Linked DNA regions of Methanocaldococcus jannaschii DSM 2661. The protein of the gene in region 1 binds, or shares a complex with, the protein of each later gene. Each region holds a gene or a part of one and is shown in the gene's direction. Other genes may lie near its edges.

Region 1 (8,222 bases):
AGTATTGCTATAACTCCAATAATTAATGGATTAATCTCCATAAGCATCAACTCCCCTTCTTATCTAATTAGAGTATAAAGATATAATTAAGTATAAAACTTTTTTTCTACATAACTTATGTTTATCTCTCTTAGCTTATTAATCTTTTGAAGATTTAAAAAATCTTGTTTCAGATTCTCTAATTCCCTCTTTAATTCCAGATTTTACTGCACTCTTAATAAACTCATAACTTAACCATAAAACGAATATTGTAAAAAGAATCAATCCAATAACTATCATGGTGAGAATATCCATAAAGTCCTCACCATTATGTTGCTAATTTCAATTAAAATTAGCATTAAAATATAATAAAAATCTTTCTAAAATTATTATTCTGCATACAAAAAAGCTTATATCCTAATAGTTACATAAATAAAAAATTATTTGACGAGTATAATATTGGTGATTAATTATGATAACAACTTATGAGCTGATAATATATGGTAGAGTCCAGCATGTTGGATTTAGAGATAGGATTGAACATATAGGTAGAGGCTTAGGCATCTCTGGAGTTGTGTATAATCATAAGGACGGAACTGTTAGAATCTTAGCAAACTTTGATGATGAGGAGATTAAAGAGCTATTTAAAAAGAGTATTAAGGCACTGGAAAAGAAGGATAAGCTTATAAAGATTGAGAAGATTGAGGAAAAAGAATTAAATGCTTATATTGAGTTTCCGGAAGGGATAAGTAGGTTGTCTTCTGATGATATTTTGGAGCTGAATAAAAAGCTGGATGAGGGAGTTAAGTATATTAAGTTGATATTTTCTGAATTAGAAGAACATAAAAAAATATTGTTAGATATTAAGGATACACAGATAAAAACTATTAAAGTGCTAAATGAAATTAAGGAATTATTGGAGAAAAAACTCTAAGATTATTTTTATAGAGTTAGAGTAACATACTGAAATTTTAGAAAGAATTAATAAAAAATTAGATAAATTAGATGATATTTATGAAATTCTAAAAGGGATTAAGGACAAACTTTAAAGCTTTTTTATTGAGGCGAAATTTTTTATTGTAAAATGTCAAAAGAATAAAAGATTTACAATTAAGAGATTTTTTGACTTTTTGAGCATATACAAAAGTCTATTTATGGTGAAGTCATGAACCTACTGTTAATGGGAGGAACTAAGGATAGTGTTGAAATTGGTAAAAAGCTTAGGGATTTGGGAGATTTATTTATTTTATACACTTCAACAACTGATTATGGTGGAAAATTAGGGGAGGAATTTGCCAACAAAGTGATAACAAAACCTTTAGATAAAAATGAGTTGAAAGAGGTTATAAAGAAATATAATATAGATATTTTAGTCGATGCCACTCATCCATTTGCAATAAATGCAAGCAAAAATGCCATTGAAGTTTGTAAAGAGCTTAATATAAAGTATGTAAGATTTGAGAGAAAAGAGGAAAAGATAAATCATCCAAATATAATATATGTTAAAGATTTTGAAGAAGCTGCAAGATTGGCTAAAAAAGCAAATAAAGTCTTTCACATGGCAGGAATTAAGAATTTAAAGATGGTTGTTGATATTGTTGGGAAAGATAAGGTTATAGCAAGAGTTCTCCCTATATCTGTAAGTGAGGCATTAAAGATTTTACCTCAAAAGCAGATTGTAGCTATGTATGGGACTTTTTCTAAGGAGCTTAACAAATATTTAATAAGGGATTATAACTGTGATGTGATAATAACTAAAGATAGTGGGGAGAGTGGGGGTTTTAAAGAGAAAGTTTATGGGGCTTTAGAAGCTGAAGCCAAGGTTATAGTTGTTGAAAGACCTAAAATTGATTATCCAGTTTGTTTTGATGATATAGATGAGCTTATAAAATACATAGCTAATTTAAAAATTTAATTTTATAATTTTGGTGAAAAGGATGCACTGCAATATAAACTTAAAATATGGCGTTATAATGAAAAAAGATTGTTATACATTAAGAATCTCATTAAAACCCGGATTTATAAATGCTGAGCAGTTAAAGGCAATAGCCTATGTTATTGAAAATTTTGGAGATAACAAAGCCCATATAACAACAAGGCAAGGTATAGAGTTTAAAATATCTCCAGAACATTTGGAAGAAGTAGAGAAAATTCTAAATAATGTGGGGTTAAACTTAGGTTCTACTGGAAATAGAGTTAGGCAAGTAGTGTCATGTATTGGCTTAGAGTGCTACAATGCTATTGGTGACTCTGTCTCTTTGGCAAGGAGAATTCATGAGGAGTTTGAAGGAGTTTGGGTTCCAAGAAAGGTGAAGATAAATGTTAGTGGTTGCCCAAATTCATGCACATTTCATAGGTTTTGTGATATTGGGATATGTTATAGATACAAAATAACCATAAACAAAGAGATTTGCACAAATTGTGGAAAATGTAAAGATTTTTGTGATTTAAATGCTATAGATTGGGAACGAAAAATAATAAAAGATAATTGCACTGGAGAAGGAAAATGCACTGGCTTATGTAATGCCTTTAAAGCTGAGAGAGTTATTAGCATATTCGTTGGAGGAAAAGGAGGAAGAATATATAAGGAGGGAAAACACCTAATAGATTTAAAAAATGAGGATGATGTCTTATTTGTTATTGATGAATTGATAAGCTTATATGCAAAGTTTGGAAAGGGTAGGATGGCAGATTTTGTTGAAAACTATGGGATTGAAAACTTAAGAAATAACATAAAAGAGTTGATAAAATGAACCAAATTATTAATGATAATTATAGGGAATTCTTAAAAAAATTAAGAGAGAGACATTTAAAAAAGAGAAAAGTTAAAGATAAAAATAAACCTATTGCTGTGTGGATGCAAGATGATATATATAGAGATTTCAGCATAGGAAAGTCCCTTACAATAATTTTAAGGACAGAAGGCTGTTATTATGCAAAAGAAGGAGGCTGTTTAATGTGTTCCTATTTAATGGACTCCTCTCCTGAAAAAATAACTGCTGAAAATATAATAAATCAGTTTAATTATGCGATTGAGAAATATAAAGAAAAAATAAAAGATTTAAAAGATTTCAGCGTTAAAATATTCACTTCTGGAAGTTTTTTGGATGATAGAGAAGTTCCTAAAGAGGCAAGAAATTATATTTTCAAAAAACTTAGCGAATTTGATAATTTAAAAGAAGTGGCTATTGAATCAAGACCTGAATTTATTGATGAAGACAAATTAAACGAAATTAGAAAATATTTGGATGTTAATGTTGAAATTGGGGTTGGAATAGAAAGTTTTAATGAAGAAATTAGAGAAAAAGCAATTAACAAAGGAATAACAAATGAACAAATAATTAGAGCTATAGAATTGGCTAAAAACTACAACATTGGGATAAAAGCTTATTTATTAATAAAACCTCTATTCATAACTGAAAAAGAGGCAATTTATGACTCAATATCTTCAGCAAATAAGTGTATAGAGTTGGGATGTTCAAGAATATCCTTTTGCCCAGCTACTGTGCATAAAGGTAGTGTGATGGAATTCTTTTTCAACAAAAATCAATACCGCCCTCCATTTCTATGGAGTATAATTGAGATACTAAAAGAGGTTAAAAAAAGCAATCCAAAGGCATTAATTATGTGTGATACATCAGGAGTAGGAAGTGAAAGAGGGGCTCACAACCTTTATAACTGCAAGTGCAACAAATTGATTAAAGAAAGGTTAGAGAGATTCACTTTGACACAGGATATAAATGTTTTAAATGTTGAATGTGAATGTAAAAATATATGGAATGCATATATCGAAGTTGAAAATAAAAATATAGTTCCATTAGGGGATGAAAGAAAACTCCTATTATAAAAATTTATTCTGGAATCTGTCCTCCTGGAACCATAACACTTAACTTAACTTGTTTAACTCCTTTTAAGGCTGTTAATCTATCTGTTAATTCCCTAATCCTCTTAGCGTCTCCTCTAACCAATATTGTTTCTAAGCAGTGGTCGTGGTCTAAGTGTAAATGTAAGGTAGCAACGATAATATCAGTATAATTGTGTTGAATTTCAGTAATTTTTTCCATAACATCTGAGGCATGATGGTTGTAAATTACGCTTATACTTCCAGCTCTTTCCCCTTCTAAGCTGTGAATCCATTTGTGTTTTATTATATAGTCTCTAATAGCATCTCTTATTGCTTCACTTCTACTTGCATATCCTCTTTCAGCAATAATTTCATCAAACTCCCTAAGAAGCTTTGAAGGTAAAGATATACTTATCCTATCCATCTCTGTCATAATCTCCCCCGTTTATTTTCAAACTAACAAATATTACTATTTAATAACTAATATATAAGATTAACGATAATAATAATACTAACTAATATTATTAGTCTAAGGGGTGAGAGAGTGAGTTTAATTATTTGCTACTATGGTAAAAATGGGGCTGTAATTGGAGGAGATAGAAGGCAAATATTTTTTAGAGGTAGTGAGGAGAATAGAAAGATTTTAGAAGAAAAACTATACAGTGGGGAGATAAAATCTGAAGAGGAACTTTATAAATTGGCAGAAAAGCTTAACATTAAAATTATAATTGAAGATGATAGGGAAAAAGTTAGAAAGATATCTGATTCAGTAGTATGTGGAGAAGTTAGGAGCTTAGGAATTGATGCAAAGAGAAGGAGGGTTTATGCAACAAAAGGGAAATGTGCCATTGTTGATATATTAAACGACACAGTTACAAATCAAACAATAAAAGAAGGTTTTGGAATTGTAGTTCTTGGAAACAGATTCTTAAAAAAGAAAGCTGAGGAGGAATTAAAAAGAACAGCTAAATTATTCCCAATGATGCCTATACAACAGATAGAAGATGCAATAAAAGAAATTTTTGAGAAATTAAAGTGGCATCCTACAGTGAGTAAAGAGTATGACATTTACAGTGTGAATAAATATGAAAAGAACTTTGAGGAAGTTATTAAAAAGGATATTGAGAGCCTATTTAAATATAGGGAACAGTTGAGGAAACAACTCATAGATTTTGGAAAGGTTATGAGTATAGTCAATAAAATTGTAAAAAATGGAGAAATTGGAGTTATTAAAGATGGAAAACTTCACTTATATGATGATTATATAGCTATCGATAAGATAGACCCAAATCCAAAGGTATTTAAAGTTGTGGATGTGGAAGGCAACTTTAAAGATGGTGATATAGTAGTTATTGAAAATGGAGATATGAAAATAAAAGGGACTAATGAGAAAGTAACAACCAAATATATCATAATTCATAAATAACATAGTCCTAAAGTTCAATAAGCAAATGTTGTTAGATAACCTTATTCAATTAATTAATGATGTAATGTTTTTGAAGATAAGCGTGTCCTAATATTAAACCGAAGAGTATATATTTAACTTAACTATAACTTTAGTGTTGTAAATAGGTAATATAAAGATTTTAGAATGGTGACATTAATGGCAATAGCTATCGCGATAGCATCTGGAAAAGGAGGTACTGGAAAGACAACGATATCTGCAAATCTTGCTGTGGCTCTTGCAAAATTTGGAAAAAAAGTGGCTGTTTTGGACGCTGATATAGCAATGGCAAACTTAGAGCTTATCATGGGGTTAGAAGGAAAGCCAGTAACCTTAAACGATGTGTTGGCTGGTAAAGCAGATATAAAGGACGCAATTTATGAAGGTCCTGAAGGAGTTTTAGTTATTCCAGCAGGTGTTTCATTAGAAAAGTTCAGAAGAGCTAAACCAGAAAAACTTGAGGAAGTTTTAAAGGCAATACATGATTTAGTTGAGATTTTAATTATTGACTGTCCAGCAGGTATTGGAAAAGAGACTTTAATAGCAATATCATCAGCAGATGGTTTAATTGTCGTTGTAAATCCAGAGATATCCTCAATATCAGATGCATTAAAAATTATCGCTATAACAAAAAGATTGGGAACTGACATCATTGGGGCTATTGTTAATAGGGTTTCAAATGAGAGTACAGAGTTGGGGGTTAAAGCTATAGAGACAATTTTAGAAGTTCCTGTTATAGGTGTTGTTCCAGAGGACCCTCATGTTAGGAAGGCAGCTGCATTTGGAACACCTCTCGTTATTATGTATCCAGATTCTCCAGCCGCTCAAGCAATCATGGAGATAGCAGCTAAGTTAATTGGAGCTAAATATGAAGCACAACTTAAGAAGAAGAAAGAATCATTCATATCTAAGTTTATTAAAGGATTGTTCGGGAGGAGATAAGGATGATTTTGTATATAATTGTGGCTATTAGCATACTCCTCAACATAATACTGGGGATTAAAGTAATAATGTTACAAAAAGAATTGGAGGAGGTTAAAAAAGCTACAAGATTAACAAAGGAGGAGGTCGAAAAATTAAATGAAAGAATAAGAAAACTAAAACTTGGTGGGTAAGATGAAAAAAGTAATTATTCCTCTCTTAATATCCTTATTTATTTTTTTAATTCCAAATTATGCTTTAAATCCAGAAATTATAGTTACCCCCGAAAAATGTTTAGTAAATAATTCCGTATATGTTATATTTCAATGGAGAGCTCCTTATAATGTTGAAGATTTTAATGTTACAGTCCTTTCAGATGCTGTAGTGTTTAAAAATTCCACTTTATACTATGCAGGTGTTGCAGAGGATGCTAAGGTATTTCACATATTTGAAGGTGAGGCTGTAACTCCTGGAAATCATACAATTAATGTTCAAATGTCGTATATTATTGATGGAACGCTTATAAAGAAAAAATTTTTATTAAACATCTCAATATTAACACTTCCTGAAAATATTTATGTAAGTTATAATAATACATATAATAGAGATGAAGAAAACACATCTCTCTTAGAAAATATTACTAAAATATTTGAAAATACCACAAATGTAACTACACCAAATTCTACAAATGCAATTATTAATGAAACAAATATCACCCAAAATAAAACAAATATATCAAAAAATATTGATATAGGGAATATTACAAAGGCAAACACTACATCTCAAGAAAAAATAACACAAAAATTCAATAACACATCAACACAAACTATTGAAAACGTCCAAAAAGATAAAGGTAATAATTGGCTGATGTATGGGATTCTTGGGTTGATTATAGGTATAGTATTTGGGTTTGTTGTAATGTATATCATCAAAATCTAAAACTAAAAACACCAATTCCTATTTTTCTACTTTTTCTTATTACCATAAAATTTTAAAATTTTGTTAAAAATTTACTAGCATCCAATTTATATTGTGATTACCTATGATTGCAATAATTCCAGCATTCAATGAGGAAAAAAATATTTTAAAGGTGTTAAAGGACTTAGAAAAGTTAAGAGTTGATGCTGTAGTAGTGGATGATGGTTCTAAAGACAATACCTCAAAAATCGTTGAAGAGTTTGCAAAAAAAGCAAAGATTAATGTATATTTAATAAGAAATGAAAAAAATGAAGGAAAGGCAAAAGCAATAGAGAAAGGAACAAAATTTGCCTTATCTTTAAACAAATATAAATATATCATATATATTGATGGAGATTATCAGCACAAACCAATGGACATTCCAAAACTGTTAAAAAAATTGGAAGATACAAATGCTGATGCCGTTTTTGGTATTAGGAAATACAAACATATTCCATTGCATAGGCAAATATCTAATTTTTTTGCTTCAATACTTACGTCGTTGGCAGTGTTAATATACTCAAAAAGATTTTATTTCTTTAGGGATGTTCAGTGTGGTTTTAGGATAATAAAGGCAGAGTTTTTAAAAGATATGAAGTTTGGAGATGGTTATGCAGTTGAACATTTTATTGCTCTGCAGTTAGCGAAAAAAGGGGCTAAGATTGTGGAGGAATATGTGAGTGTTGAGTATCATGATGAAGCTGTTTCATATATAACCACAAAGAAAATCTTAGAAGTTGCTAAGCAGGTTATAAAGTTCATTTTTTTAGAGTAGCAAAATAACAGTAAGCTTTAAATATTAAGTTAAAAATATTAGCATCACAATAAATTTTATATATTGGGAATTGAAAACACACATAGTCCTTCTCTTTATCTATAAAACGAAACAGCCAAAATAGGTGATGATATGGCTTCTTTAAGACCAAACAGATGTTACAGAGATGTAGATAAACCACCATACACAAGAAAGGAGTATGTTAAAGGGGTTCCACAACCAAAAGTAGTTCATTTCATAATGGGTAACTTATCAGCAGAATTCCCAGTTAAGGTTAATTTAGTAGCTACAAGACCAATCCA
Region 2 (8,450 bases), 290 kb from region 1 along the record:
TTATCGTTGGGATGGATACAGCTCACGCTGTTCTTGAAAAGAGATTGGGGGTAGAGGTTACTCCAGAAACAATTAATGAATACATGGAAACTATTAACCACGCTCTCCCAGGAGGAGCAGTTGTTCAGGAGCACATGGTTGAGGTCCACCCAGCATTAGTCTGGGACTGTTACGCTAAGATATTCACTGGAGATGACGAATTAGCAGATGAGATTGACAAGAGGTTCTTAATTGACATTAACAAGTTGTTCCCAGAAGAGCAGGCAGAACAAATCAAGAAGGCAATCGGTAAGAGAACATACCAAGTTTCAAGAGTTCCAACATTAGTCGGTAGAGTTTGTGATGGGGGAACAATAGCAAGATGGAGTGCTATGCAGATTGGAATGTCATTCATTACAGCTTACAAGCTCTGTGCTGGGGAGGCAGCAATTGCTGACTTCTCATACGCTGCAAAGCACGCTGATGTCATTCAGATGGCTTCATTCTTGCCAGCAAGAAGAGCAAGAGGGCCAAATGAACCAGGAGGTATCTTCTTCGGAGTCTTGGCAGATATTGTTCAAACATCAAGAGTTTCAGATGACCCAGTTGAACAGTCATTAGAGGTTGTTGCTGCTGGGGCTATGTTGTATGACCAAATCTGGTTAGGAGGATACATGTCTGGAGGAGTCGGATTTACACAGTATGCTACAGCAACCTATACAGATGACATCTTGGATGACTTCTCATACTACGGATATGACTACATAACCAAGAAATATGGAGGATGCAACAGCGTAAAACCAACAATGGATGTTGTTGAAGATATTGCTACTGAAGTAACTTTATATGGTTTAGAGCAGTATGACACCTTCCCAGCATTGTTAGAAGACCACTTCGGAGGTTCCCAAAGAGCAGGGGTTACAGCTGCTGCAGCAGGTATTACAACTGCATTAGCTACAGGAAACTCAAACGCTGGAGTTAACGGATGGTATCTAAGCCAGATATTGCACAAAGAATACCACAGCAGATTAGGATTCTATGGTTATGACTTACAAGACCAGTGTGGAGCAGCCAACTCATTATCATTCAGAAACGATGAAGGTTCCCCATTAGAATTGAGAGGGCCTAACTATCCAAACTACGCAATGAACGTTGGTCACCAAGGAGAATATGCTGGAATTACACAGGCTGCACACTCAGCAAGAGGAGACGCATTTGCATTGAACCCATTAATTAAGGTTGCATTTGCAGACCCATCATTAGTCTTTGACTTCACACATCCAAGAAAAGAGTTTGCAAGAGGTGCTTTAAGAGAATTCGAGCCAGCTGGAGAAAGAGATCCAATCATCCCAGCTCACTAAATTCTAAATTTTTTAATTTTTTATTATGTTGATATTGTTAAGCATATTAAAACGTAAAATACAAAAACTTAAATTCTGACATTGTTTTTAATATTCTGGATGGATTCCTATAACTAAAAAAAAGTTAAATAAAAATTAAGTGAATTTTAACAGAATCAAATAGAAAACCTTATATATTAACCTAATAAAACTAAGTCTTATGTAAAATGAGGTGATAGGATGGATGCAACACTGATAGCCCTTGGGGCTTTAGCGTTGAGTGGTGCATTGGCAACAGTTGCTGGATGTGCAGAAGATTTGGAATCTGATGTAGGGTCTCAGTCAAACCCAAACTCACAGGTTCAGTTAGCTCCACAGATGGGGAATATACACAGATACTTTAACAAGGCTATATCTGGGGAGCCAGTTTCTTATGGTTTGTATGTTGCAGTTGCGGGGACAGTTGCTTATGCTATTATGCAAATGGGATTAAACCCAATTTTAGCGTTAATTTTAGGAGCAGGAGTAGCTGCTTTTGTTCATGGGGCTTATGCTATTTCAGCATATTTAGGTAGAATTGTGGGTCAATCAAAGAACTTTGGTCAGCCAGTTTATTGGGATGTTGTAATGAGCCATCTTGGCCCAATTGTTGGACATGGTTTTATTGCAGTCTTTTGTATGGTTTTAATGGCTTATTTAGCTAACACTATATTAGGAAACCCATTCCCACTGCCATTGATTGCATTGATATTTGGGATTACTGTTGGTGCAATTGGTTCATCAACTGGAGACGTTCATTATGGTGCTGAAAGAGAATATCAAAAATATCCATTTGGAGGAGGAGTTCCAGTTGCTAACCATGGAGATATTGACATTAAAGCAGAATATGGTTTAAGAAACGGTATGGACTCCTCATACTTCTGTTCAAGATTAGGAGGAGTTTTAACTGGTTTATGCTTTGGTTTAATTGTATTTTTAGATGGTTGGAGAGGTGTTTTGGGAGATATATTAAAAGGAGGTCAGGGAGGAAGTGTAATAACTGCTTCAATAATATCAATTGTTATTGGTTTGATAATCGTAGCTATATTGGCAATAATAAATAGAAAGGTTGAGGTCTTTGCAAGAAATAAGTATGGACCATACACAAAATAAAAGGTGATAATGTATGGATATTGTTAGCGCAATTGTTCCATTAATTGAGATGACTATTGCAGGGGCAATAATTAATGCAAGTGTTCATTTTATCCCTGTTGGAGGGGCTCCAGCGGCTATGGCGACCTCAACAGGGGTTGGAACAGGAACAACACAGTTGGCAGCAGGGGCAGGTTTTACTGGATTGATGGGTGCTGCAGTAATGGCATCAAATGTAGGTTTATCACCTATTGGAATGGCATTGATTATGATCTCTGGAGCTGTAAGTTCAATGATTATGCTCGGAGTAACGATGTTAATTGGGCAATTAATTTATGTATTTGGAGTTGGGGTTGTTCCAGCTGCAGATAAGTGTGAAATTGATCCTATAACTAAAGATCCACAAAAACCTTATGTTACTCCAGGGACTACAGGACATGGAGTTCCAACTGTTTGTTTTGTTAGTGGTTTAATAGGAGCGGCTTTAGGAGGAATTGGTGGAGCTTTAGCATACATTGCTTTAAGAAAACTCGGTTTAGATCCAGGAGTTGCAGGGATGTTAGCAGTTGGTTTCTTCTTTATCAATGCGGTTTTAGCATCATATAACATTGGAGGGACTATTGAAGGATTCCACGACCCAAAATTCAAGAAAATGCCTAATGGAGTTATTGCATCAACAGTAGCTTCATTATTGTTTGGTATAATTTCAGTATTGATGGTTTTATAAATTTAACAATATAGAATGGGTGATTAATTATGTCACATGGTGGAGGAGGTCATGCAGCTGAACTTTATCCTGAAGAGCAAATATTTGCTGTAGGTATTGCTTTATCATTGGTTGGATGCTATTTAGCAAACTTTTTGTCACCTTATGGATTGGGAATGTTAATTGGCGGTTTATTGGCATCTGCAGCATGTGTTGCTGGAGCAAATACTGTTAGGAAAGTAGCTGCTTACGGTCTTGGAACAGGAGTTCCGTCCATTGGTATGGTAAGTTTAGGTATGGGAACATTGGCGGCAGTTGCAGGTGTTTTAATTCCTGATTACTTCAATCTTCCTTATTTGGTAGCTCCAATTATAACATTGATAGTTTCAGCAGTTATTGGATATATCGTTGGAAGATTAACAGTAAATCCAGTAGGTATGAAGATTCCAATTATGGTTAGAAGTATGACATTTTTATCAATTGCAGGAGCCATGGCTTTATTAGGATTTACTGTTGCCTATGTGGGTAGTTTAGAACCACAAAAATACATTGATTATGCATTAAATAATGGTATGATGGCCTTGGCATTTATTGCTGCGGGTATGGCAATATTACATCCATTTAACGCATGTTTGGGTCCAAATGAAAGCCATAAGAGAACATTAACATTAGCAGTTGCTTGTGGTTTTATAACATGGTTTGTATTCTCAGTAGTTAAATTAGATATAGTATCTATAATTGTTTCAATAATATTATGGGCAATTGTCTATGTGAAGTTTGTTAAGATGTCATTTAAAGATGCCTGTGCAGTTCTTCACGTTCCAGAGATTCCTAAGAAGGAGGAATAAGGTGATAATATGGCAACTTATGTATTTATAGACCAGAATATTCCTTTAGTATATACTGTTGAAACAGGAGTAATTACAAAAGGATTTGGAGATTTGTTATTTGTTGATGTTTCTCCAATAGAAGAACAAATTAAAAAATTGGAAACATTGGTAGATGCATATGAGCATTCTTTAGATCCAAGGTATCCACCATTAAACTCATTCCCAAATAGAGATGGCGTCTATGCAATATCAGGATACTTTAAGAGTGCATTCTTTGGATTTTGGATAGGTCTTGGGATAATGGCACTGTTGGCGATAATATTGGGAGTGAAATTCTAAAAATCTCTTAAAAATTTTTATGGTGATGTCTATGGCAAATAAAAGAGAACCAGCACCAGGATGGCCAATTGTCTCTGGTGAATATGTTGTTGGAAATCCGGAAAGTTGTGTTGGAGTTGTAACTTTAGGTTCTCACGGTTTGGAGCAAGCATGTATCGATGCAGGGGCTGCTATAGCAGGACCTTGCCACACAGAAAACTTGGGTATTGAAAAGGTTGTAGCAAACTATATATCAAACCCAAACATTAGGTTTATGATTCTCTGTGGTTCAGAAGTCCAAGGGCATATAACTGGACAGTGTTTTAAAGCATTATGGGAAAATGGCATTGGAGACGATGGAGGTATTATTGGAGCTAAAGGGGCCATACCATTCTTAGAGAACGTGAATAAAGAAGCAGTTGAAAGATTTAGAAGGCAGATAGTTGAAGTTGTTGATTTAATTGACTGTGAAGATATTGGTAAAATAACACAAGCAATAAAAGAGTGTTTAAGTAAAGACCCAGGAGCTATTGACGAAGACCCATTTATAATTGAGTTAGAAGGAGGAAAAGGAGGAGGAGAAGAGGAAGAGGGTGTTATAAAACCAATAACACCAGAAATGGCAATAATTGAGAGTAGAATGAGATTAATTGGAAATGAAATGTGCTATAATGGATTGTTAGCAAAGTGGCAGGCAGGATATTATAATGGTAAGATTCAAGGAATTGCCACTGGTTTGTTCTTAATGCTACTAATTATGGGAATCTTAATGTTCTAATTGTATAAGGTGAGAAAATGGGTGTTGAAGTTTCAAACAAACCTAATGTTTCATCAATACAGAGTTATGTAGAGGATTTAGAATATAAAGTTGGATTAATAACGAGAAATAGAGGTTTAGAGAGTGGAACCGAATCTGCTGGAACAAAAGGATTAATAATTGGAGTAGTTTCAGCCATAGTGTTAATGGGTATTCCTTTGGCGCTGTATTTCTTAATGAAATAAGATTTTTTGGGGTGAATTAAATGTCCGAAGACGAAAAGTTGCCACAAGTAATAATGGACCCTGCAGATTATGAGGCATTAAAAAAGAGGTTAGATGAATTAGAAAAAAAGGTAGAAAACACAAATGCTGAACTCTTCCAACTGGCTGGAAAAAAAGTTGGGAGGGATATTGGAATATTATATGGTTTAGTTATAGGGATAATACTTTCCTACATACTGCCAGCATTAATCAAAATCATACAAATATTGAGTTTAAAAGTACTTGTTCAACAATAAATATATAAAAATTATGAGGTGGGAAATTATGTTTAAGTTTGACAGAGAGCAAATGGTCGTTGAAATTGCGGGGAGAAAAATTGGAGGTCAGCCAGGAGAGTATCCTACAGCTTTAGCAGGGACTATATTCTATGCAAGACACAAAATTGTTGAAGATGAGAGAAAAGGTATCTTTGACAAAGCAGCGGCAGAGGATTTAATTAACAAACAGGCAGAGATGGAAGACATTACTGGAAACCCAGCGTTAGTTCAGGTATTTGGAGGAACCCCAGAGGCGTTAGTTAATTATATTGACTTTGTTGCTGAGGTTTGGGATGGTCCAATGTTATTGGACTCTACATCAGGAGAAGCAAGAATGGCTGCTGCAAAGAGAGCTACTGAAGCTGGATATGCTAAGCAGTGTATTTATAACTCTATTAACGTTTCTATTGATGAGCAAGAATATCAGGTTTTAGTTGAAAGTGATTTGGAAGCATCAATTGTTTTATGTTTCGACCCAATGGACCCAACTGTTGAAGGAAAGATAAATGTCTTAACAAATGGTGGGAAAACAGCAGATAAGGGGATGTTAGAACTCGCTGAAAAAGCAGGTATTAAGTATCCTTTAATCGATACAGCAGTTACACCATTAGGTAACGGAGCAGGAGCTGCTGTTAGAGCATCATTTGCTGTTAAAGCACTATTTGGATATCCAGTAGGGAGTGGTATTCACAACATTCCATCAGCATGGGACTGGTTAAGAGAGTTTAGAAAACAGTTAAGAGAAGCTGGAGAAAGAGAAAAAGCAAAAGATATTCACCACGTTTGTGATGTTGGAGCAAACTTAGTCCAAGTTATGGCGTCAGGAGACTTTGTCCTTTATGGCCCAATTGACAATGCATATATGACATTCCCAGCAGTAGCTATGGTTGATGCAATTATTGCAGAGGCAGCAAAAGAATTAGGAATTGAACCAATAGATACACATCCATTCAAGAAATTGGTCTAATAAAATAAAAAATAAATAGTCTCTATTATTCTATTTTATTACTTTTTATAGTTTTGTAATTTTGATTCTTTTTAGAGTAATAGTATATAATTAGTGATAGTTATTTTCCTTGAAAGTGAATTAAAAATGCTATTATCAATTTTAAACATGTGACTTATAATATTACTTTTTTTATAGAAAATTGAAAAATTATTTATAAGGCTTCCAACAAACTAAGTTTTGAATAGTATATACAATACAGGACTTCGTAGTCTATATATTAACTGTTGGAATTTAGATTATATTAAGAGGTATCAATCCCTTTAAAGATTTATTCCTGTGGAGTTCTATAATATTTAGAATCATTGTTAAACGTAGTTGGAATTATGGTAAAATATAATATATACAAAATATGGGGTATTTATTTTTGTAAATATTAATTAATTTTTTTATTTTACTTGTGGGTAGATTGTAGAGAATAGAGGTATGTGTGGTTTAAATGACAAATGCGATGAAGATTATTGAAATGTTGAGGATTATTGACAACAGAGCAAAATTTATGGGTATTAAACTAACTATGATGAAAAATTTATTAGAAAAATACAAAGATAATAAGGAATTGCTAAAAGAAGTTTTGAAATTAACAGAAGGGACACGGCTACATGAACTTATATTGGAGGCATATCCACCTTTAGAGGAATTAAAAAAAGAAATTAGGGAGGAAGAGCATAAGATTAAAATTACTTCTGAAAGTGGGGGAGAAGAGAAAAAAGAATTCTGTACTTTTGAAGGTCCTGTATCTCTCATCGCATATATAAAAGAATATTTGAGGAAATATTATTTAGGAAATAATGTAAAAAGAATTTTTTATGATATTGGTAAAGATTACGCGATTAAATTAGGAATTAACACCTATGATGATATGATTACATTCATGAAAAAAGATTTTGGAGAAGTGGTTATTGAAAAATCGGAACCTTTAACAGTTGTAGTTAAAGATAATAAAGAGTGTAAAAACTGTAAAGCGTCGGAACCGATATGTTATCTAACAGCAGGGTTTATAGCTGGCTGTTTAGAAAATATGACTAACAAAACATATATTGTGGAAGTTACAGAGGAAAAATGTCAAGCTGTTGGAGACCCTTATTGTACATTTGTTGCAAAAAAATCAATAAGATTGGACTAATTCTTTTTTGTAATATTTATGAGACTTTTCGCAGTTTGGGATTAATAAGGAATTTAGATGCTTTAGATATCATTAATTAACTGAATGCACTTATATTCATGTAAAACTAATATATTAATCTTCTTTCCACATAAAAGCAAAATCTTTTAATGCTCTTTTTACCCTATCTATATTTCCTTCAATGATTACTTTATCTTTCTCATCACTGTATTCAAATATAACCCCATGCCATTCTCCTAAGTCACTCAATCTCTCAATCTGCATCTCTTTTTGTAACTTTACCCTTATTGCTTCTACTTTTCCTCTTTTTTTAACTTCCCTATTGTAGTTGCTTTTACTCACTGGGAATTTAGCATTAATCTCTCCTCTAATAGCTTTTATCATCCTATCTAAGTATTTTTCAGTCAGTTCAGTATCACATAAGCTAAAGAGTTGTGATTGAACATAATTCAGTTCTCTTTCAACATTTGCCAATATATTTATGGATGCATGAGGGTCTAAAATGTAATAAGAAAGGAGAGCGTTGGCTAATCTAAGCTTCTCAAAAACAATTTCAGGAACTTTAATCCCCCTATTAACCAACTCAGCTGATAACTCAGATAATACAACCCACTGTTTATCTAAGTTTCTTGCATCCTTCATTCCGTTCCCCATTTCCATAGCTTACCATAGCATTTAATAACTTATCATATAATAACTTATCGTATCTAATCGGT

What was found.
Region 2: the proteins of MJ_RS02895 (region 1) and mtrA are in contact, whole or in part, in a crystal structure (PDB 6ZW0), measured with the Methanocaldococcus jannaschii proteins.

The regions. Positions count from the first base shown.
Region 1 is NC_000909.1:481,612-489,833, reverse strand. What follows is about bases 3,555-6,308. They hold MJ_RS02895 (DUF2121 family protein), read left to right. Parts: upstream 3,555-4,367; coding sequence 4,368-5,249; downstream 5,250-6,308. Other genes in these bases: MJ_RS09575 (hypothetical protein), read left to right, coding at 6,212-6,308; minD (septum site-determining protein MinD), read left to right, coding at 5,427-6,209; nikR (nickel-responsive transcriptional regulator NikR), read right to left, coding at 3,831-4,256; MJ_RS02905 (archaeosine biosynthesis radical SAM protein RaSEA), read left to right, coding at 3,555-3,826. In the rest of the region: MJ_RS09465 (hypothetical protein), read right to left, coding at 139-294; MJ_RS02920 (acylphosphatase), read left to right, coding at 452-913; cobK (precorrin-6A reductase), read left to right, coding at 1,145-1,894; MJ_RS02910 (hypothetical protein), read left to right, coding at 1,917-2,732; more of MJ_RS02905, read left to right, coding at 2,729-3,554; more of MJ_RS09575, read left to right, coding at 6,309-6,382; MJ_RS02885 (hypothetical protein), read left to right, coding at 6,384-7,127; MJ_RS02880 (glycosyltransferase family 2 protein), read left to right, coding at 7,231-7,920; rplJ (50S ribosomal protein L16), read left to right, coding at 8,053-8,222.
Region 2 is NC_000909.1:772,144-780,593, forward strand. The notes cover bases 3,238-6,219. They hold mtrA (tetrahydromethanopterin S-methyltransferase subunit A), read left to right. Parts: upstream 3,238-4,356; coding sequence 4,357-5,082; downstream 5,083-6,219. Other genes in these bases: mtrC (tetrahydromethanopterin S-methyltransferase subunit MtrC), read left to right, coding at 3,238-4,004; MJ_RS04560 (tetrahydromethanopterin S-methyltransferase subunit B), read left to right, coding at 4,014-4,325; MJ_RS04570 (tetrahydromethanopterin S-methyltransferase subunit F), read left to right, coding at 5,100-5,306; mtrG (tetrahydromethanopterin S-methyltransferase subunit MtrG), read left to right, coding at 5,327-5,581; mtrH (tetrahydromethanopterin S-methyltransferase subunit H), read left to right, coding at 5,610-6,219. Outside these bases: mcrA (coenzyme-B sulfoethylthiotransferase subunit alpha), read left to right, coding at 1-1,340; mtrE (tetrahydromethanopterin S-methyltransferase subunit E), read left to right, coding at 1,560-2,471; mtrD (tetrahydromethanopterin S-methyltransferase subunit D), read left to right, coding at 2,485-3,177; more of mtrC, read left to right, coding at 3,207-3,237; more of mtrH, read left to right, coding at 6,220-6,569; MJ_RS04585 (V4R domain-containing protein), read left to right, coding at 7,048-7,734; MJ_RS04590 (DUF2096 domain-containing protein), read right to left, coding at 7,849-8,376. UniProt on the Methanocaldococcus jannaschii protein: Part of a complex that catalyzes the formation of methyl-coenzyme M and tetrahydromethanopterin from coenzyme M and methyl-tetrahydromethanopterin. This is an energy-conserving, sodium-ion translocating step.